Regions from separate parts of the Ensifer sp. D2-11 genome, predicted to be linked through region 2. Evidence: riboswitches for the same ligand, from Rfam matches in the RefSeq annotation. Region 2 holds a riboswitch; each other region holds the start of a gene.

Region 1 (7,190 bases), 430 kb from region 2:
GGCCGGCGAGGGATAGCGGGCGGTTCCGAGCAGGAGCCGCGATCGGACCTCTGTTTCATAGAATAGCGGCATCGTCAGCCTCCCTGCATGGGCGACAGGATTTCGATACGGTCGCTGTCCTCAAGCCGGTGACCGGCGCGGTCTGCCTTCCGGACGAGTTCGCCGTTGACGGCGGTCGCCAGCCAGTCGCCCTCGAATTCGAGGCGCTGCAGGAGTTCGGCGAGCGTCGCGGCCTGAAGCTCATGTTCCTCGCCGTTGATGGTCAGCTTCATCGGATATCTCCTCTAAGATTCTCTTCGCCAAGGGCCAGTGCTGCCGCCTCCCCGGCCATGGCCGGGGAGAGGAGGAAGCCGTGCCGATAAAGGCCATTGACGGTAATCGTGTTTTCACGGCGCGAGGCCCGCGGCAGGTTGTCGGTAAAAGCCGGGCGCACGCCCGTGCCGGTTTCGACCAGGCGCGCTTCGGCGAAAGCCGGATGGAGCGCATAGGCGGCGTTCAGCAGTTCCATCAGCGAACGGGTGGTGATCGGACCGGCGTCGTCGCTCTCGATCATCGTCGCGCCGCACATGAAGAGCCCGCCGCCGCGCGGCACGATATAGAGCGGGATCCGGGGATGCAGCATGCGCACGGGGCGGGAGATCGCCACCTCGTCCGTCTGCAGATAGGCCATCTCGCCGCGAACGCCGCGAAGCCCGTCGATCCCGCCAATTCTCGACGCGCCGGTGCAGTCGACGGTGAGCGCGAAACCGCGATCGTCCATGTCCTCGCCGGCGAACGCGGCGCCGCGTGCCGCCAGCCCTTGCCGGAGCGCCGAGAGTGCCCGGCGGGGGTCGAGATGCGCCTCCTGCGGAAAGAACAGCGCCTGCCGGAAACGGCCGGCGAGGGCCGGCTCCAGCGCTGCGATCTCCTCCGCATCGAGCCAGCGGAAGCCGGAGGTGCGCGAGGCGAAGCGCTTGAGTTCGGCTCCGTCACGCGGTTGCGCCACGACGAGCGTGCCGTTGCGGTGGACGGAACCGGCGGGGAGGGCGGCTTCCCACCAGTCGGCGGCGCCGATCCCCAGGGTCAGGACGGTTTCCTCGGCGCTTTCCCGCTCGCACCAGGGAGCGAGCATGCCGCCCGCATACCAGGAAGCAGCCCCGGTGAAGCCGGCGGCACTTTCGATGATCGTTACTTCGGCGCCGAGCGCGAGAAGTTCATGGGCGGCGGTGAGGCCGGCGACGCCGGCCCCTCTGATCAGCACGCGCATCTCATTCTCCAGCGGGCGCGGCATTGCTTTCATCGAGCGGCATGTAGAGGTCGCCGCCGTCACGATATTTCGCGGCCATGGCCTCGAGGCCCTCCTTCTGCGCCTCGGCGCGGATATCGTGGGAAATCCGCATCGAACAGAATTTCGGCCCGCACATGGAGCAGAAGTGCGCGACCTTGTGCGCCTCCTTCGGCAGCGTCTCGTCGTGGAAATTGCGCGCGGTCTCGGGGTCGAGCGAGAGGTGGAACTGGTCCTCCCAGCGGAACTCGAAGCGGGCGCGCGACAGTGCGTCGTCGCGGGTTCGGGCGGCCGGGTGCCCTTTGGCGAGATCGGCGGCATGGGCAGCGATCTTGTAGGTAATGACGCCGGTCTTGACGTCGTTGCGGTCGGGCAGGCCCAGATGTTCCTTCGGCGTCACGTAGCAGAGCATGGCGGTGCCGAACCAGCCGATCATCGCCGCGCCGATGCCTGACGTGATGTGGTCGTAGCCGGGCGCGATATCGGTGGTCAGCGGCCCGAGCGTATAGAAGGGCGCTTCGCCGCAGACGGCGAGCTGCTTGTCCATGTTCTCCTTGATCTTGTGCATCGGCACATGGCCCGGCCCTTCGATCATCACCTGGCAATCCTTGGCCCAGGCGATCTTCGTCAGTTCGCCGAGCGTTTCGAGCTCCGCGAACTGAGCCCGGTCGTTGGCATCGGCGATCGAGCCGGGACGCAGGCCGTCGCCGAGCGAGAAGGAGACGTCATAGGCGCGGCAGATGTCGCAGATATCCTCAAAATGCTCGTAGAGGAAGCTTTCGCGATGATGATGCAGGCACCATTTTGCCATGATCGACCCGCCGCGCGAGACGATGCCGGTGACGCGATCCACGGTGAGCGGGATATAGTGAAGCCTGACGCCGGCATGGATGGTGAAATAGTCGACGCCCTGTTCCGCCTGCTCGATCAGCGTGTCGCGGAAGACCTCCCAGGAAAGGTCTTCCGCGATGCCGTTTACCTTTTCCAGCGCCTGGTAGAGCGGTACCGTGCCGATCGGTACCGGCGAATTGCGGATGATCCATTCGCGGATGTTGTGAATGTTGCGGCCGGTGGAAAGGTCCATGACCGTATCGGCGCCCCAGCGCGTCGCCCAGACCATCTTCTCCACCTCTTCGGCCATCGAGGAGGTGACGGCGGAATTGCCGATATTCGCGTTGATCTTCACCAGAAAGTTGCGGCCGATGATCATCGGCTCGGCTTCCGGATGGTTGATGTTGGCCGGAATGATCGCCCGGCCGGCGGCCACTTCCTGGCGGACGAATTCCGGCGTCACGAAATCGGGGACCGAGGCGCCGAAGCTTTCGCCGTCTCGGGCGAGCGCCTCCTTCGCGGCCTTCCGGCCGAGATTTTCGCGAATGGCGATGAACTCCATCTCCGGCGTGACGATGCCGGCGCGGGCATAGGCGAGCTGGGTCACCGCTTTTCCGGGCTTGGCCCTGAGCGGCCGATTGCGAACCGGGAATTCCGGCGTCAGCCTTTCGCCGGTCGCAAAGCCGTTATCCTCGGCCTTCACCGCACGGCCGTCGTAGCTTTCGACATCGCCGCGCTTGAGAACCCAGTCGCTGCGAAGGCGTGGCAGGCCCGCGTCGATGCGGATATCGGCGTTTTCGACCGTGTAGGGACCGGAGGAGTCGTAAACGGTGACCGGCGGCTCGCCGGAGGTCGGATGGAGCGCGATCTCGCGCATCGGCACGCGGATGTCGGGATGGATATCGCCCGGCTTGTAGACCTTGCGGGATGCGGGAAGCGGTCCCTGGGTGACCGAGGGCGCCGCGGTGAGAGGTTTGACTAGATTCATCTTGAGGCTCCAAAGTTTTCGCGTTGGAGACCCAGTTCTGAAGTCGGAAGGATGAAAAGACGTTTGGCCGACGGATCGCGGGTACACGGATTCCTGGCTGTCGCACGTCTGCACCGTCCCTACGCCAGTATGAACTGGATCAGGTTCAACGGGTCACTGCGCGCTCTAGCAGTATCTCAGCCCCTTGCCGGGACCCCCCTGGTGAATGGCGCAATTAGGACCGGTTATCGGCGCGGCGTCAAGATGGTTTTTGAATGGCCGCCTCCGGCGCGGTCCGGTCCCGGGTGAGGATGTCGGGCGCGTCAGTTATCTGCTCTGGATTGTCCTCCCGCCATGCTTGCAAATGCAGCTCCTTGCATCTAATCACCCGTCACGAATGGGGCGCGGTGAAGCAGGTAGTGGAAGGACGATTGTCGTGGGGCAAGCTGAGGCAGGGACAGGAAAAAAGAGACGCAAGGCGCTTTGGGCCGCAGTTGCGGTGATAGCAATCACCGCCGCCGGCATGGCCGGCTACAAGACCATCGTAGAAAATCGCGTGAGCAGGTTGATCGCCGAGCGCGGTGGCAAAGCGGCCAGCGTCGAAGCGGATTTCCTTGGGCGAATTCATCTGCGCGACGTGGCCTTGCCGCTGAAGGACGGGTCGGACGTTCGTATCGCCGCGGTTGACGGCCGGCCCAGTATCTTTTTCCTCCAGGGCATGCTCGAAGTAAGCGGCCTTGAGCTCAAGACTGCTTTCGGCACGGTCTCTGTCCCGCGCGCGGTCGTCGAAGAAGCAGATTTCGATCGCGGCACCTTGGAGCAGATGTTCGGCGGGAAGAGCGAACTCTCGATCTCCAAGCGAGTAGAACTTTTCACGGCAAGGCGTATCTCCGCCCCGGAGATCGTCTTCGCCGAGATCGTTGCCGGGACCGAGCAGAAGCTGATCTACAAGAACGTGGTCTCGGAAGGCATCGCCGATGGGCGTATCGCCCGCTATTCGGCGAGCGGCGGCAGCTTCGAAGTCGGCGTGGACCGTTCGGGGGGAGAGGGCGGTAAGAAGAATAGGGTGGCGGGTTCCATCGGAGCCGTGACGGCGCAGGATATCGATGCCGCCTATCTGGCGCGGCTCTATACCGAAAAAGCCGGCCCGGACGACAACGAGGCAAAGCCTGTCTATGGGCCGATTTCGGTAAAGGACATCGCCTTCTCGGATGGCGAGGCGAGCTTCGGCTATGACGAGGTTCGCAGCAGCGGCTTCAGCATGCGAATGCCGGCCGAGCCGCTGGTCGAGACGCTGGAAAAGCTGAAGTCGGTCTCGGCGCCGGATCAATTGCCGCCGGCGGAACGCCAAGCCTATTTCAATCGGGTCTTGTCGATTATCGACATGACGAGGAAGGCCGACATGGAAATGCTCGGCCTTACGATCGACGCGCCGATGAAGGACGGTGACGAAGGCGAGAGGATCAAGGTTTCGATAGACCGCCTCGCCCTTGAGGTCGATGGACGGAAGCTTGACGGCACGCTGAATGGCCTCTCGATGGGAGAGGGCGCGGACTACATCAAGGTCTCCGAAGTGAGCATTTCGGGATTTTCCTGGAATTCGACCTTGGAGGGTCTGCAGAGGATGGTCGCGCTCGACGAGCGGCAGCGCGAGAGTTTTCCCTTTACGACACTGTTGCCGGAATTCGGTACGGTCCGGCTGGCGGGTCTGGATGCCGATCTGCCCGATACAGAAACCGAAGGCGCCGAGAGCGACGCACAGGATTCGGTGCCGAGGCGCGTCCGCTTCTCGCTCAAGGATTACGAGTTGGCGCTCACGAAGGCCCGCAACGGCATTCCGACCGACATCCGCATCAGATATCAGGATCTGACCCTGCCGATCCCGGAGCATATGCACGACGAGCCGTTCGCGCAGCTTCGCAACCTCGGTTTCAATGAGGTGGTCCTGTCGTCCAACATCGAAGCCGCCTGGGACGAGCCGAACCAGACTCTGGTCATCAGGGATATCTCCACACGTGGAAAAGATATCGGCGGCTTTTCCCTCTCCGGCCTGCTAGGGGGCGTGAGCGGCGACTTCTTTTCCGGCGACGAGGCGAAGATGCGGGCAGCGCTGTTCGGCCTCACCGCCCGTGAAGCAAAGCTGAAGATCGAGGACAAAGGTCTCGCCGCCAAGGCCATACGGGCCTATGCCGAGCAAAACGACATGACGGAGGATCAGGCGCGCGGCATGCTCACGATGACGGCTTCGGTGGCGTTGCAGCAGTTTGCCGCGCAGGAGCCTCGGTTGCAGGACGTGCTGGACGCGGCTTCGCAGTTCATTGCCAAACCGGGAATGTTCACGTTGACGGTCAAATCGAAATCCGCGAACGGAATCGGTGCGCTCGAATTCGCGGTTGCTTCGCAAAATCCGCTCTTGCTTCTCGACAGGGTCGACTTCGAGGCGACGGCGGAATAGGCGGCCTTCTCACCGCAGGCCGGGCGAAGACGACTTGCAGCGCCGAGCAAGTGATCGCCCCTCCCCACAGGTGGGAGGGGCTTAAACCTGCCGCACCGCCACCGACTTTGTCGCTGCCGCAGGCTCAAGTTTTCGATATGGCATTGGGACGCCCCGGGCCTGCCCGTTCGACATAATCTGCCCGGTTGATCCCATGGCGCTGCAGCTTGTCGTAAAAAGTCTTGCGGGGGATGCCGAGGGCTTGCAGGGTCTCTTTGACGTCGCCGCAATGCGCCGTGAGCGCCTGCTTGAGGATATCGGCCTCGTAGCGTTCCAATCTTTCCGGCAGGGTCGCTCCGCTTGAGGCGGGCGCTACGGCCGGAACTCCCAGGTTTCCCTCCACCCCCAGCGCCACCCGTTCAGCGAAGTGCGAAAGCTCGCGCACATTGCCGGGCCAGGAATGCGTCGCCAGGTACGCGCGCATGGCAGCCGAGATCGCGGGCACTTCGCGGCCGAAGCGTTCCGAGGCGCGGGCCAGGAAATGGGAGAAGAGGAGGGGGATGTCGTCGCGCCGTTCGCGCAGGGGCGGGATCGAGAGCGTCACGACGTTCAGCCGGTAATAGAGATCCTCGCGGAAATCGCCGCGCGCGGCCGGGTCGCCGAGATCGACCTTGGCTGCGGCGACGACGCGGATGTCGACGGGGCGGGTCAGGTTGGTGCCGAGCGGCGTGATCTCGCGTGCTTCGAGCACGCGCAGCATCTTCACCTGGGTTGCCGGCGGCATCGCCTCGATCTCGTCGAGGAAGAGCGTGCCGCCGCTCGCATGCTCGATCCGGCCGATCCGCTTCTTGACGGCGCCGGTAAAGGCGCCGGGCTCGTGCCCGAAGAGCTCGCTTTCGATCACCGTTTCCGGCAGAGCGCCGCAATTCAGCGCCACGAAATTGCCGGTCCTGCGCCGGCTCCATTGGTGCAGGAGCGTGGCGACGACCTCCTTGCCGCTGCCCGTCTCGCCGGCAACCAGCACGTCGACATCGGTGTCGGCGATGTGTTTCAAGGTCTGGCGAAGCCGCTCCATGGCCGGCGTCTGGCCGATCAGCGGCAGGCCTTCGGAGGCGGCTTCGGCCGCGCGGCGCAGCGACCGGTTCTCCATCACGAGCCGCCGCTTCTCCTCTGCGCGCCGGGCGCTCTGGACAAGACGATCGGCGGCAAACGGCTTGGCGATGAAGTCATAGGCGCCGTCCTGGATCGCCTGCACCGCCATCGGTATGTCGCCGTGCCCCGTAACAAGGATCATCGGCAGGTCCGGATCGAGCGCCAGGATCTTGCGGAAAAGGGCAAGCCCGTCCATGCCGGGCATGCGGATATCGCTGATGACGATGCCCGCGAAGTCGGCGGAAAGTCCGGCGAGCGCCTCCGTCGCGCTGGCGAAGGACGAGACGATGAAGCCCGCAAGCTCGAGCGTCTGCTGCATTGCCTTGCGCAAGTCGCGGTCGTCATCGATCAGGAACACGGATGGGGCGGCGCTCATCGCTCAGGCCTTCTTGAGATTGACGGCAAATGTCGTTCCGGAGGGGCCGCTCTCGACCTCGATCGTGCCGCCATAGTCGGAGACGATCTCCTTGGAGATCGCGAGACCGAGGCCCAGCCCGTCTTCCTTCGAAGTGTTGAACGGCGTGAACAGCTCTTCGCGGACA
Region 2 (7,190 bases):
ATCTCATCGAGCGCTCGGACGACCGGCTGAGGCCGGAACGATGACCGGCCAAGATGCCGCAACGCTCCGGCGCGCAATATAAACGTTTACATCAGCCAGACCGGATCGCAATTGTCGCGACGGTTTCTCCGCCGACAATCGAAATACGACAAAGGACTTTACCTTGCACATGCCGCTGACTAGCCCCAATCACTTCAACTCCGACGCACGGACGCCTGACAGGCTTGAGCTCGGCGTGTGCTACTACCCGGAACAATGGCCGCGCGGGAAATGGGCGGAGGACGCCCGGCGAATGGTCGAGCTCGGCCTCTCCTGGGTTCGCATCGGTGAGTTCGCCTGGGCGAAAATAGAGCCGCGGTCGGGCGAATTTCATTGGGAATGGCTGGACGAGGCGATCGATGTTCTGGGCAAGGCCGGCCTCAAGGTCATCCTCGGCACGCCGACGGCGGCCCCGCCGAAATGGCTCGTGAACCGCTATCCCGAGATTCTGCCGGTGGACGCGACCGGAGCGGTGCGCAAATTCGGCGCGCGACGCCACTATTGCTTCTCGAGCCGGCGTTACCGCTCCGAGGCGGCGCGCATCACCGAGGCGATGGCGCGCCGCTATGGCGAACACATCTATGTCCATGCCTGGCAGACGGACAATGAATATGGCGACCACGACACGATCTACAGCTATTCCGCCGAGGCGGTCGGGGCGTTCCGCTTGTGGCTGGCCGAACGCTACGGCTCGATCGATGAGCTGAACCGCGCCTGGGGCACCTCATTTTGGTCGATGCGCTACGATAGCTTCGAGGAAATCGACCTGCCGAACAATCTCGTGGAGGAGCCGAGCCCCACCCACGGGGTGGATTTCATCCGCTTCTCTTCCGATCAGGTGAAGAGCTTCAACAAGGCGCAGGTCGACATCATCCGGGCGCATTCGCCCGGGCGACCGGTGACGCACAACTTCATGTCGCAGAACACCGATTTCGATCATTACAGGGTGGGCGAGGACATCGACATCGCCTCCTGGGACGTCTATCCGATGGGCGGCCTGCTCAACGGACGCCTCGCAGCGAAGGACAAGGAGCATTATCTCCGGGTCGGGGATCCCGACCAGCCGGCCTTCAACCACGATCTCTACCGCGCCGTCGGCCGCGGCCGCGTCTGGGTCATGGAGCAGCAACCGGGGCCGGTGAACTGGGCGGCGCACAACCAGTCCCCCGCCGACGGCATGGTGCGGCTCTGGACGTGGCTCGCCTATGCCCATGGGGTCGACATGGTTTCCTATTTCCGCTGGCGGCAGGCGCCTTTCGCGCAGGAACAGTTTCACGCGGGCCTCCTTCTTCCAAACAGCGACGCGGATCAGGGCTATCTTGAAGTCGCCGAAGTCGTCGCTGAAATGAAGCGCCTGCCCGAGGGAGAGGTGCGTGGCAAGGCGCAGGTCGCGATTCTTCTCGACTATGAATCTCGCTGGGCGACACGCGTCCTGCCGCAGGGGCGGAGCTATTCCGCTTCGGCGGTTGCGCTCGACTGGTATTCGACGGCGGCCCGCCTCGGCGTCGATGTGGATTTCATCGGCCAGCACTCGGACCTCGACGGATACAAGCTGATCCTCGCGCCGGATCTCGTCATTGCCGAGGAGGCTTTCGTGGAGCGGCTCGCGCGAGCGGATGCCAAGGTGGTCTTCGGTGCGCGCAGCGGCAGCAAGACGAGGGACATGCACATCCCCGAGGGACTACCACCAGGACCGCTGGCGAAGCTCATCGATGTCAGCGTCTCGCGGGTCGAGTCGCTGCCGGAGTTTCACAGCGAAACCGTTCTCTATGGCAACGAGGCCTACGAGGCGGGCGGTTGGCGCGAGACCGTCAGGACGAACGAGACCGTTCTCGCAAGCTTCGACGGGGAGTATCGTAACGGCACGCCGGCGCTCGTCGGCAACGACAAGGCACGCTACCTGGCGGTTGCGGCCAACGGGGCATTGCTCGACAAGGTGATCGGCGACGCGCTCGGCTGGGCTGGGTTGGAAAGCCTGCCCGACCTCGGCGATCTTCGCGTGACGCGCCGTGGCAATCTCCGTTTCGCCTTCAATTTCGGCCGGATCCCCGCGGAGGTGCCCGCGGGCGCCTCGGCCGAGTTCTACGTGGGAGGCCGCACGCTAAAACCCGTCGATGTTGCGATCTGGAAAGAATGAACCCCGGAGCATCGATGTAGCCGACCTTTCGGCGAGGTCACATCGTCGTGAGCTTGGATTGCACTTGATGACTTGTCGTGCCGTTCGCCCTAGGTCGAACGCATGACTATGCTCGTTATTACGCTCCTTGCACTCCTCGGTTTCCACTCGGCGGCAGCCGCGCAGGATCAGTCCGTCACCACCTTGCTGACGAGCCTGGAGACCAGGGACGAGTTGAAACCGCTGAAGACTGTGGTCGTTGCCAGGGACGGTGAGACGATCGCCGAGAAGGGTTATCGCGGCCACACGCCCTCGGAGTCGACCAACATCAAGTCGGCGTCGAAATCGATCGTGTCCGCACTTGTGGGCATCGCGATCGACAAGGGTCTGCTCGACGGCCCGGAGCAGAAGATCGCGCCGCTCCTGAAGGAAGACCTCCCGTCGCAGGCCGACCCCCGGATCAACGACATCACCATCGGCAACCTGCTTTCGATGCAGGCGGGATTGGGGCGGATGTCCGGACCGAACTACGGCCGCTGGGTGTCTAGCCGCAATTGGGTTCGTTTCGCACTGGCACAGCCATTCGACGACGAGCCCGGAGGGCGGATGCTTTATTCGACCGCCTCGACCCATCTGCTCTCGGCAATACTGACCAAGGTCGGCGGCAGGCCGACACTGGCGCTTGCGCGCGAATGGCTCGATCCGGTCGAGGGTTTCCGGATCGGTGCCTGGGAGCGGGATCCCCAGGGCATTTATCTCGGCGGCAACCAGATGGCGATGAGCGCGCGGTCGCTGCTTGCCTTCGGCGAGCTCTATCGCAATCGCGGCCGCACCGCGGACGGACGGCAGGTCGTCCCGGCCGATTGGGTCGAGCTTTCCTGGCAGCCGCGCACCGCCTCCCGTTTTACCGGCGACGGCTATGGATATGGCTGGTTCACGCGCCGGATCGGCGACGAGGATGTGTATTACGCTTGGGGTTATGGCGGCCAGATGCTCTACATAGTGCCGTCCCTGAACCTGACGGTGGTCATGACGTCGGATGAAAGCGGCCCCTCGGCACGCAACGGCTATCGCGACGCCCTGCACGGGGTTCTGGCGGAGATCATCTCCACCGCCAAAGCGGATTGAGGCAGGATGGTTCTGCCCTGAGGGTATTAAACAAGAATATTAGGAAGAAGCGGTAAGGGCGCGTCAACCCTTGATGAATTGACGCGCCCTTACGACTGACTGTTGGCCAGCGGGTTTTGCTATGCCGTTGGCTGCTTCGTCTTCCGGAGATAGGGAAGCACGGTGTCGAAAGAGCCGAAACGCTGCACGGCGTCCTCGTTGGAGACGGCGGCCGTGATGATGACGTCCTCGCCCTGCTGCCAGTTGGCGGGCGTTGCCACCTGATGCTTGGCAGTGAGCTGGATCGAGTCGATGGCGCGCAGTATCTCGTTGAAGTTGCGGCCGGTGGTCATAGGATAGGTGAGGATCAGCTTGATCTTCTTGTCGGGGCCGATGACGTAGACCGAGCGCACCGTGGCATTGTCAGCCGGGGTGCGGCCTTCGGACGTCTCTCCGGCGCCGGCCGGCAGCATGTCGTAAAGCTTTGCCACCTTCAGATCGCGGTCGCCGATCAGCGGGTAGTCGACCTCGAAGCCGGTCGCGACCTTGATGTCGTTCTTCCACTTGGAGTGGCTCTCGACCGGATCGACCGAGATCCCGATGATCTTGACCCCGCGTTTGCGGAACTCCGGCTCGATCCCCGCCATGGCGCCGAGTTCCGTCGTGCAGACGGGGGTGAAGTTCTTCGGATGGGAGAAGAGGACAGCCCAGCCGTCGCCGATCCATTCATGGAAATTGATCGTGCCCTGCGTTGTCTCGGCGGTGAAATCAGGGGCGGTATCGTTGATGCGCAGACTCATGGCGTGTTCCCTCCTGTACGACGAAATTTCGCTAAGAATAACGCAATCTCCGCCGTTTTCGAGGAGGAAACGAGCGATTGACGGCGGCAGAAGGAATGACTGCATCATAGCTTGCCAATCTGCGGGTATATTTTTGCCGGCTGGCCTAAAAGATAGGTCTTACAAGCCTTTGCGCGGTCGCGTTGACATCGGTCTGCTACAGCCGCATAGATAGCGCATTCCGAGGGGAGCACTAGACGGTGCTGAGATGGCGTTGAGCCGGACCCTTGAACCTGATCCGGGTCATGCCGGCGTAGGAACGGAAAGAAGGCCGCCAGCGGCAAGTTCGCCTTTTCATCGCCTTTTCCTGGATCTCCGTGATGTTCCGTCTGGAGATCGATCGATGACGTCCATTGCCGTACCACTCGCAAGCATCATCTGCCCTCGTGCGAAGGAGGACTGCGCATGACGGCGATCGCGCTCAGCATCGCCGGCTCGGACTCGGGCGGCGGCGCCGGCATTCAAGCGGACCTCAAGACGTTTTCAGCGCTCGGCGTTTACGGCGCCAGCGTCATCACTGCGATCACGGCCCAGAACACCAGGGGTGTGACGGCCGTCGAGGATGTTTCCGCTGAAATCGTGTCGGCGCAGATGGACGCCGTCTTCTCCGACCTCGACGTGAAGGCCGTCAAGATCGGCATGGTCTCGCGTCGGGAAACGATCGCCGCCATTGCTGATGGATTGCGCCGGTTCGGGAAACTGGCCGTCGTGGATCCCGTCATGGTGGCTACCTCCGGCGATGCGCTGCTTCGTCCGGATGCCGTTGCCGCGCTCATCGAAGAACTGTTGCCGCTGGCGCTCGTCGTCACGCCCAATCTTGCCGAGGCCGCGCTCATGACTGGGCGCGCAATCGCCGGGGACGAGGCGGAGATGGCGCGCCAGGCGGAAGCGATCATGCGGACGGGCGCACATGCGGTTCTGGTCAAGGGCGGGCACCTGAAGGGCCAGGAGGCCACAGACCTCTTCTTCGACGGCGACACTCTTGTCCGCCTTCCCGCCGGGCGGATCGAGACGCGCAACGACCACGGCACCGGCTGCACGCTTTCGGCAGCCATTGCCGCCAGCCTTGCGAAAGGCGTGCCGCTGATCGAAGCGGCGAGCGCAGCCAAGGCGTATCTGCATGCCGCAATCTCAGCAGCCGACAGCCTGGAGATAGGTCAGGGGCGCGGTCCGGTTCATCACTTCCACCGATGGTGGAAAGATTGACTGCCGGGTGACGGCTCGGGGCGCTGAAGTGCCTCGCTATCGCCACGGTTGTTCAGCAGCATGACCGCTCCATGGCTTCGATTGGCAATCGGTTTTCGCGATATGCACTTTCTTACCCGCCGGCTGGAGGCTTTCAACCGTGACGACCTGCCGGATTGGCGGCGGTCGCCAAGCAGGGCGCGGCGTGCTCTTTCGATCCTGCCGTCGCTGGTCGAATATTCGCTCTTCTACGCGCTGGCACTGATTGCCCTTACGGCGGTCATTGCGTTAATGGCAGCCGCTTGGATCGTCGATCGCCGCAGGGTCTGACGGCGAAAGGCCGCGCACACAAGTGGCGCGGCCGCGGTCGCCTCAAGCGGCGGTGTTTTCCGTGGTCGTATTCTCGACGTAATATTTGCCGTAGCGATGGCGATATTTCTCCGCCCCGTCGAAGTCGCTGTATTTGCCGAGTTCGTTCATATCCGTCTTGTTGAGGATGACGCCCAGCACCTTCGAATTGATCAACGGTTCCGAGTGGAGCAGATCGCGTACGAGCCGCGAAGGCGTCCTTCCCCATTCGACCACGAAGAGAATGCCGTCGGCCAGCGGCGCGAAGGCCTTCGCGTCGACGACAGGGGCGAGTGCGGCAAGATCGACGACGACATAATCGAAGGCGTTGCGGGCGTTCTCGATAAGGTTCGCCATGGCCGGCGAGGCGAGCAGTTCGTTGCTCTGATGCCGCTGATGCGAGGCGCCGCCGGCCGGAAGGATTGCGAGCTTGGTGCGCTGGTCCACCTTGATTCCGGCGGGCCAGGTGGCTTCTCCGGTCAGCGTTTCGACGAGCCCGGTGCGCGGGGCGGGCGTGATCATCTGCGTCAGTCCCGGCTTGCGTATATCGGCATCGATGAGCAGGGTGCGCTTGCCGCTCGCCGCCAGTAGTGCGGCGAAGTTCGCGGCAATGATCGATTTTCCCTCGTCCGGAAGGGCCGATGCAATGGCGATCACGCGGCTTTCGCTGCCGGCCAGCATCTGGTCGCAGGCAAGCTTGGCGTTGCGGAAGGTTTCCGCGAAGGTCGAACGCGGCGCATCGACGACGATGCGCGAAAGTCGTTGGAACGGCATCGTATCGTCCACCGCTTCGTCGTGTCTTTTCACCGAGCCGAAATGCGCATGGACCAGTTGTGCCTTCTTCTTCATGCGCGTTCCGAGCAGCGGAACGTAGCCGAGCGAGCGATGGCCGAGGATCGAGCGTATGTCGCCCTCCAGGCGGAAAGTCCGTTCGCGGAATTCGAGGAAGGCCGCGTAAGCGCCGCCGACCATCATGCCGAGCACGGCCGAGAGCGCGAGAGTCATGGTTTTCTTGGGGCTCGACGGCGACACGGGCACGCCGGCCTCGGAGATGACGCGAGCCTTGGCGATCGGGAAGGATTGCTGCTGCGTCGCCTGTTCGTAGCGCCCGAGATAGGACTCGTAGAGCGTCTTCAGAGCCGCTGCCTTCTGTTCGAGCTCCCTTAATTGCACGAGTTGCTCGCTGGCGTCGGAGGTCTTGCCGGCAATGCCTTGGATGCTCTTCCTGAGCGATTCCTCGCGCGACTGGGCGACCTCGTATTCGTTCTTGTAGCTTGCGGTGAGTTGCTGCAGTTCCTGGTAGATCTGCCGCGCGACATCCTCCTGCTCGGCGCGGAGCGATACCGCCTGCGGGTGGTCGGCGCCGAAATTGTCCGAGACTTCCCGCTCGCGCTTGCCGACGGTGAGATAGCGCGTCCTCAGGTCACGGATCACCGAATTGTCACCCTCCTTGGAGGAAATGGTGGCGTTCTTGACCGCGTTCTCCGGTCCCTGGTCGACGATCGACTTGTATTGGTCGTAACGGGCCGACGCACTTGCCGTATCGGCCTGGGCGA
Region 3 (7,190 bases), on a different replicon from region 2:
GGCCGGAGCGATGGTCGAGGTCACGGTACGGTCGAGGAAATCGCGGTCGTGGCTGACCAGGATCACCGTTCCGGAAAATCCGGCCACGATCTCCTGCAGCAGGTCCAGCGTCTCGATATCGAGGTCGTTGGTCGGTTCGTCGAGGATCAGGAGGTTGGTCGGGCGTGCCAGGATGCGGGCGAGCATGAGACGCGCGCGTTCGCCGCCGGACAGGTCGCGGATGGGCGTTCGCGCCTGCTCCGGCTGGAAGAGGAATTCCTTCATGTAGCCGGTGACATGGCGCTGCTCGCCATTGACGAGGAGGGTCTCGCCGCGCCCGTCGGTCAGATAATGCGCCAGCGTCTCGTCCAGGTTCAGCTCCTCGCGTTTCTGGTCGAGCGTGGCGATCTCCAGATTGGTGCCTAGCTTGACGCTGCCCGTGTCCGGCGCGAGCTGACCGGTCAGGAGCTTCAGCAACGTCGTCTTGCCGGCGCCGTTCGGTCCGACGAGGCCGATGCGGTCGCCGCGGTGGACGCGGATCGAGAACGGCGCGACGATCGTGCGATCGCCATAGGCCTTGGTGATCTTCTCCGCCTCGATGACGAGCTTGCCCGATTCCCTGGCGTCGGCCACGGTGGCCTGGACCGTGCCTTGCGGCCCCTTGTGCCCGCGATGGCGGGCCCGCATGTCCTGCAGCTCGCCGAGCCGGCGCATGTTGCGCTTGCGCCTTGCGGTCACGCCGTAGCGCAGCCAGTGCTCTTCGCGCTCGATCGCCTTGCCGAGCTTGTGCTGTTCGAGCTCTTCCGCCTCCAGCACCTCGTCGCGCCAGGCCTCGAAATGCGCGAAGCCGCGATCGAGGCGGCGCGATTGGCCGCGGTCCAGCCAGACGGTCGCCGTCGACACCTTTTCGAGGAAGCGCCGGTCGTGCGAAATCAGCACCAGCGCCGAACGGCTGCGGACGAGCTCGTCTTCCAGCCACTCGATCGTCGGCAGATCGAGATGGTTCGTCGGTTCGTCGAGAAGCAGAATGTCGGGTTCCGGCGCAAGCACACGGGCAAGGGCGGCACGACGCGCCTCGCCGCCGGAAAGGCGCGTCGGCTCTTCCTCCCCGGTCAGCCCCAGATGCTGCAGCAGGTAGGCGACCCGGTAGGGATCGTCGCCTGGTCCGAGGCCGGCTTCCGCATAGGCCTGGACCGTATCGAAGCCGTCGAAATCGGGCGCCTGGTGGAGATAGCGTATCGTCACCGATGGATGCCTGAAGATCTCGCCCGACTGGGGTTCTGCAAGCCCGGCGGCGATCTTCATCAGCGTCGATTTGCCCGAACCGTTGCGGCCGACGAGGCAGATGCGATCGCCCGGCTCGACCTGCAGGCCCGCACCCGCGAGCAGCGGCGTGCCGCCGAAGGTCAGTAGAATGTCGTCAAGCTTCAGGATGGGAGGCGCCAAGGCATCAGGCTCCGGAAAGATCATAGGGCCGGGCGAGAATGACGGCCCGGCCGGATTTCAGGGTGAAGCGGACCGTGCCATCCGCGATGTTCGAAATGGTGCGCGACGAGCCGAAGGGCAGATGAAAATCCTTCAGCGGGTAGCGCACGTTCTCGATCGAGAGACCGTCAAGGTCCGCAAAGCCGAGGATCGAGAAGAGGCTGCCTTTCGGCAACTCGATCTCCTGCGAGCCGGGCAGCAGCGGATAGGCCTCCTCCTCGCCGGAGGTCATCATCACCGCAACGCCGCTCTCGGCAAGCGCGACGGTGCCGAGGAGGTGCAGGAAAGCGTGATCGCTGCGCGCGCCGCCGAGTCCGCCCGCGAAGACGAGCGAGGTCGCGCCACGCTCGAGGGCCGCCTCGACGGCGATCTCCCCATCGGTCGCGTTCTTGGCAGCCGGATGGCGTTCACGCGGGACGCCGGCGAACTCCGCCAGAAGCGCCTCGTCCGTGGAATCGAAGTCGCCGACCCAGAGATCGGGAACGACCCCCAGCGTCCTTGCATGGCGCATGCCGCCGTCGGCGGCGACGAAGCGGCTGCCTTCGAGCTGTCGAGCGAGCCGGTCTGTCGGCGTCAGCGCGCCGCCGAGCAGGATGGTGAAGGGTGATCGGGTCATGGCAGAAGCCCATAGCGCAAAGCAGCGGCGAAGGAAAAGGGCTCCGGCTGCTGTTTTGCGAACGCATGCTGCGCGGATCAGGTTCCGGACGCCGGATCTCCGGGGAAAAGCATGCCGTCATAGATGCCGGGCGTCGATCCGGCGATCTCCACCGCACCGACCGCGCGGGCATAGAATTCGGCGGGGCCGACGCCGCCGATGATCGCATAGGCATAGCCGGCGGCGCGCATGGACAGCAGGCTTTCGACGAGCAGGGCCTCGCCGATGCCCTTGCCGCGCATGGCCGCGTCCACTCCGGTCGGACCGAAGAAGCCGAGCGCGGTTACGTCATGGCAGGCGAAGCCCACGATCCGGTCCCGATGGTGAGCGATGTGGATGCGCGCCGGCGTCGAGGAGAAGGCGGTTTCGGCCTCGCCGGCCCACCCCGCCCCGAAGCGCTCCTCGATCCAGGGAATGACGACCCGCCGCTCGGCCGCAAGCGCCCGCCGGATGCGGACGTCGGGGTCGAGACGCGATGGACGGCCCTCGGGCAAGGCATAGAGGCGGACGAGCATGTCTGGCATGGAATTGTCTCCGCTTTCGGCGAACAAACGGCGCCGGCAATTGTTTGACTTTTAATAGCGCGCCCGGCGCGGACGGCAAACGTCCCTGCTGAAACTCAGCTTGCCTAAGCCGTCGCCGGAAGCTAAATCTTTTGCTGCTCTAACGGGGTGCCCTGGCCGGCTTTGCGACCATGGCTGAGAGGCTTCGAGCCAACCCGCGGAACCTGATCCGGCTCATACCGGCGGAGGGATTAGAAGCGATCGGACCGATACGCGCTTTTCCCATTGCAGCAACAACAAAGGGAGAGGTGCCAGAATGTCCAGTTCACTCCATCGAAAAATCCTTGGCCGGCTTGCGATCGCCGCCGCTTCGATCGCGGCATTTTCCGTGAGCGCGGCGGCCGCGGAAAAAACGCTGACGGTCTATACCTATGAGAGCTTCATCACCGAATGGGGGCCGGGCGCCAAGGTGGCGGAAGCGTTCGAGAAGACCTGTGACTGCAAGGTCGACTATGTAGGGGTCGCCGACGGGGTCGAACTCCTGACGCGGCTGAAGCTCGAAGGTCAGGGATCGAAGGCCGACATCGTACTCGGCCTCGACACCAATCTGGTGGCGGAGGCGAAGGCGACCGGCTTCTTCGCACCGCACGGCGCCGATACCGCTTCCGTCAAGGTCCCGGGCGGCTTCTCCGACGACACCTTCATACCCTATGACTACGGCCATTTTGCCGTTGTCTACGACACAGAGGCACTGAAGGACCCACCGAAGAGCCTCAAGGAACTGGTCGAGGGCGATCCGTCGCAGAAGATCGTCATCGAGGACCCGCGGACCTCAACCCCCGGCCTCGGCCTCCTGCTCTGGGTGAAGTCGGTCTATGGCGACAAGGCCGGCGAGGCCTGGGCGAAGCTCAAGGACCGCGTGCTGACGGTCACGCCGGGCTGGTCGGAAGCCTACGGTCTCTTCACAAAGGGCGAGGCGCCGATGGTTCTCTCCTACACCACCTCGCCTGCCTATCACATGGTCGCGGAGAACACCGAGCGCTACCAGGCGGCCCCCTTCGCCGAAGGCCACTATATCCAAATCGAAGTCGCCGCATTGACGAAGAACGCGAAGGACCCGGAACTCGCCCGGAACTTCCTGACCTTCATGATCGGTCCGGAATTCCAGTCGATCATCCCGACGACCAACTGGATGATGCCGGTGACGGCGACCAAGGAGCCGCTGCCGGAAGCCTTCGGCAAGCTCGTCGACCCGCAAAAGACGTTCCTCATTCCCTCCGGGGAGGTCGCCGCCAGCCGCAAGGCCTGGATCGACGAATGGCTGGCCGCCATGAGCCGGAACTGAGGCCGGATTGTCCGGCACAAAGGAAAGCAGGATGACCATCGCCGCCGGGGCCTTCGCCCTCGGCGGCATCCTGCTTTTCGTCGGCCTCGCCGGCGCGGCACTGCTTGCCCAATCGGCCGGCAGCGCCGGCGCCGGTCCGCTTTTCGATGCCTATATCTGGCGCATCACACGCTTCACCCTGCTGCAGGCCAGCCTCTCGACACTTCTTGCCATCCTATTCGCCATACCGGTGGCCCGGGCACTTGCCCGCCAGGCTTCGTTCCCCGGCCGCATCTGGGTGCTGCGGCTTCTGGCGCTGCCACTCGGCCTGCCGGCGCTCGTCGCCGCACTCGGGCTCATCGAAATCTGGGGCCGGCAGGGGCTCTTGAACAGGGTGCTTTCGGCAGCCGGGCTGGAGCAGCCGGTCAGCATCTATGGCCTCTCCGGCATTCTCATAGCCCATGTCTTCTTCAACATGCCGCTCGCCGCACGCTTGATGCTTGCCGGCATCGAGCGCATTCCGGCCGAATACTGGCGCACCAGCGCCAATCTCGGCATGGGATCCTTCGCCACCTTTCGCTTCATCGAGTGGCCGGTGATCCGCGGATTGCTTCCCGGCATCGCCGGGCTCATCTTCATGCTCTGCGCCACCAGCTTCACGCTCGTGCTGACGCTTGGCGGCGGGCCGGCCGCCAGCACGATCGAAGTGGCGATCTATCAGGCGCTGCGCTTCGACTTCGACCCGCCGCGGGCGATCGCCCTTTCGGCACTTCAGGTCGCCCTTACCGGAGCGCTGCTTCTCGTCCTGAAATTGATCGCGCCGGCGCCGCTGGAGGGAGAGACCAGCGGCAGGGCCATCCGGCGTTTCGACGGCGCAAGCGGTCTGTCGCGGCTTGCCGACCGGATCTGGCTGATACTCGCCGTCATCCTCGTCGGCCTGCCATTTGCGGCCATCGCCTATAGCGGATCGAAGGCCGACCTCGTCCGTCTCGTGAGCGAGCCGGCATTCCATCGGGCGCTCGCCATGAGCGCGACGATCGCCCTTGTCTCCGCCACGATCTCCGTCGCGATCGCGGCGCTGATGATCCGTACCGAACGGCTCGCGCTGGCGCAGCGGCGCCCCGGAGCGGCGCCTCGCCTCTTTGCAGGCACGATCGGCGCGAGCACCTCCTTCATACTGCTCGTGCCTCCCGTCGTGCTCGGCGCCGGATGGTTCCTGCTCCTGAGGCCTTTCGGCGACGTCGCCCGTTTCGCGCCGGCCGTCGTCGTCGCCATCAATGCGCTGATGGCGCTTCCCTTCGTTCACCGGGTGCTCGCGCCGGCCATGGCGACGCATGCCGCGCGCACCGCGCGCCTTGCCGCGAGCCTTGGCATCGGCGGCTTTCACCGCCTGCTGTGGATCGACTGGCCGGGCCTGCGCAAGCCTCTCTTTGTCGCCTTTTCCTTTGCCATGGCCCTCTCGCTCGGCGATCTGGGAGCAGTCGCTCTTTTCGGCTCCGAGGACATGGTAACCCTCCCCTACCTGCTCTATAGCCGGATGGGCAGCTATCGCACCGCGGATGCGGCCGGACTGGCGCTGGTTCTCGGCCTTCTCTGCCTTGTCCTGACTGTGCTCGGCACGGCGGGAGAGGAGATGCCGCCCGAAGGTAAAAGCACATGAGTTCCACCGCTCTCGCCGTCAAAGGCGTCGAGATAAGCTTCGAAACGACGACGCTCGCCTTCGACTGCACGGTTCCCGCGGAGCGGATCGTCGCCGTGGCCGGCGCCTCCGGCTCGGGCAAGTCGACGCTCTTCAACATCATCGCCGGCTTCGAGCAACCGGAGCGCGGGGAAGTCATCATCCTCGGCGAGGAAATGACCGGTCGGGCGCCGGCGGAACGGCCGGTCTCGATCATATTCCAGGAACATAACCTCTTCGCACATCTCGACGTCGCCACCAATGTCGGCTTCGGCATCAGCCCGGCGCTGCGACTGGATGCGGCCGACCGCATGAAAGTGGAGGATGCGCTGGCCCGGGTCGGGCTCGCCGGTTTTGGCAAGCGCCTGCCGCCGACGCTTTCAGGCGGCGAACGCCAGAGGGTCGCGCTCGCGCGCGCCTTCGTGCGGCACCGCCCGATCCTCCTGCTCGACGAGCCTTTCGCCGCGCTCGACCCCGGCATGCGCGCCGAGATGCGGGCACTCATCAGCGATCTGCACGAGGAGGAAGGCAACACGATACTGATGATCACACATCATCCCGATGACGTGAGGGCGCTCGCCGACAGCGTTCTTTTTCTCGACCGGGGCCGGATTGTCGCCCATGATGAAGTCGATCGGTTCCTCGGGCGCCGCGACATCGCTGCGATCAACCGGTTCCTCGGCAACGAAGGATGACGTATTGTTCGCGGCGGCCGATCCGACGCCGGGCGAACTAAATTCGCCGGACGCCACAATTTGACCGCCGCGCCGTGCGAGGCGCGGGAGACACCAGCGGGTATCTCGCAAAATTCGCGCATCCGTTGCTGCGATACCACGGGGCAACTATTTCTACTGGGGTCGGCTAGGCAGGCGGCGCTGAAATCGGATACAGCAGAATCCTGGCTGAAACACCCGCGCCGGTGCACCGCATCCGGCTGAAAAAGTAGGACTTTTCGCCGATTGCGATGAATGGCTTCGAGCCGCGGGTCGCGCCGGCGGATGGGGACGGGCTGAGGCATGATAAGGCAGGCAGTCATGAATGGCTGGTTTCCGCGGCGGCATGGAGCCGTGCGCGCACGAGCGCTGGTCGCATTGGCTGCCACGACGCTGATCGCTGGCTGCCAATCCGTGATCGAGCAGACCTACGAGCCCACCGTTTCGCCATCCTCCAATCCGCAGATCGTCGAGGAAGTGCAGAAGAACGACCCGCGGGCCCAACTCGGCGCGCGCGAGCATCCGCGCATCGTGGCGAGCTACGGCGGAGAATACCGCGACGCCAAGACCGAGCGGCTGGTCGCCCGGATCACCGGCGCCCTGACCGCCGTTTCGGAAAACCCGCAGCAATCCTACCGCATCACCATCCTCAACTCGCCGGCAATCAACGCTTTCGCGCTTCCGGGCGGCTATCTCTACGTGACGCGGGGTCTGCTGGCGCTCGCCAACGACGCCTCGGAAGTGGCCGCCGTACTCTCGCACGAGATGGCGCATGTGACGGCCAATCACGGCATCCAGCGCCAGCAGCGCGAGGAAGCGGAGGTGATCGCCAGCCGTGTTGTGTCCGAGGTGC

Evidence for each region. Region 2 has a riboswitch for thiamine pyrophosphate ahead of thiD (bifunctional hydroxymethylpyrimidine kinase/phosphomethylpyrimidine kinase). Riboswitches for the same ligand answer to the same signal wherever they lie in the genome.
Region 1: it holds a riboswitch for thiamine pyrophosphate, as region 2 does, so the genes downstream of both, thiC (phosphomethylpyrimidine synthase ThiC) here and thiD (bifunctional hydroxymethylpyrimidine kinase/phosphomethylpyrimidine kinase) in region 2, are expected to answer to the same signal.
Region 3: it holds a riboswitch for thiamine pyrophosphate, as region 2 does, so the genes downstream of both, thiB (thiamine ABC transporter substrate binding subunit) here and thiD (bifunctional hydroxymethylpyrimidine kinase/phosphomethylpyrimidine kinase) in region 2, are expected to answer to the same signal.

Annotation. Positions count from the first base shown of each region.
Region 1 is NZ_CP096434.1:97,269-104,458, forward strand. It holds gene M1D34_RS17680 (thiazole synthase) at 1-72, opposite strand, end outside; gene thiS (sulfur carrier protein ThiS) at 75-272, opposite strand; gene thiO (glycine oxidase ThiO) at 269-1,246, opposite strand; gene thiC (phosphomethylpyrimidine synthase ThiC) at 1,248-3,083, opposite strand; TPP riboswitch at 3,182-3,293, opposite strand; gene M1D34_RS17700 (aq_1923 C-terminal domain) at 3,499-5,517, shown strand; gene dctD (C4-dicarboxylate transport transcriptional regulatory protein DctD) at 5,642-7,024, opposite strand; gene M1D34_RS17710 (sensor histidine kinase) at 7,028-7,190, opposite strand, start outside.
Region 2 is NZ_CP096434.1:529,910-537,099, forward strand. It holds gene M1D34_RS19675 (LacI family DNA-binding transcriptional regulator) at 1-44, shown strand, start outside; gene M1D34_RS19680 (beta-galactosidase) at 164-2,176, shown strand; gene M1D34_RS19685 (serine hydrolase domain-containing protein) at 2,279-3,283, shown strand; gene M1D34_RS19690 (peroxiredoxin) at 3,403-4,062, opposite strand; TPP riboswitch at 4,276-4,378, shown strand; gene thiD (bifunctional hydroxymethylpyrimidine kinase/phosphomethylpyrimidine kinase) at 4,507-5,307, shown strand; gene M1D34_RS19700 (hypothetical protein) at 5,368-5,616, shown strand; gene exoP (succinoglycan biosynthesis transport protein ExoP) at 5,659-7,190, opposite strand, start outside.
Region 3 is NZ_CP096433.1:3,380,496-3,387,685, reverse strand. It holds gene M1D34_RS16095 (ABC-F family ATP-binding cassette domain-containing protein) at 1-1,425, opposite strand, end outside; gene M1D34_RS16090 (thiamine diphosphokinase) at 1,430-2,080, opposite strand; gene M1D34_RS16085 (GNAT family N-acetyltransferase) at 2,158-2,643, opposite strand; TPP riboswitch at 2,777-2,890, shown strand; gene thiB (thiamine ABC transporter substrate binding subunit) at 2,939-3,967, shown strand; gene thiP (thiamine/thiamine pyrophosphate ABC transporter permease ThiP) at 3,999-5,606, shown strand; gene thiQ (thiamine ABC transporter ATP-binding protein) at 5,603-6,319, shown strand; gene M1D34_RS16065 (M48 family metalloprotease) at 6,641-7,190, shown strand, end outside.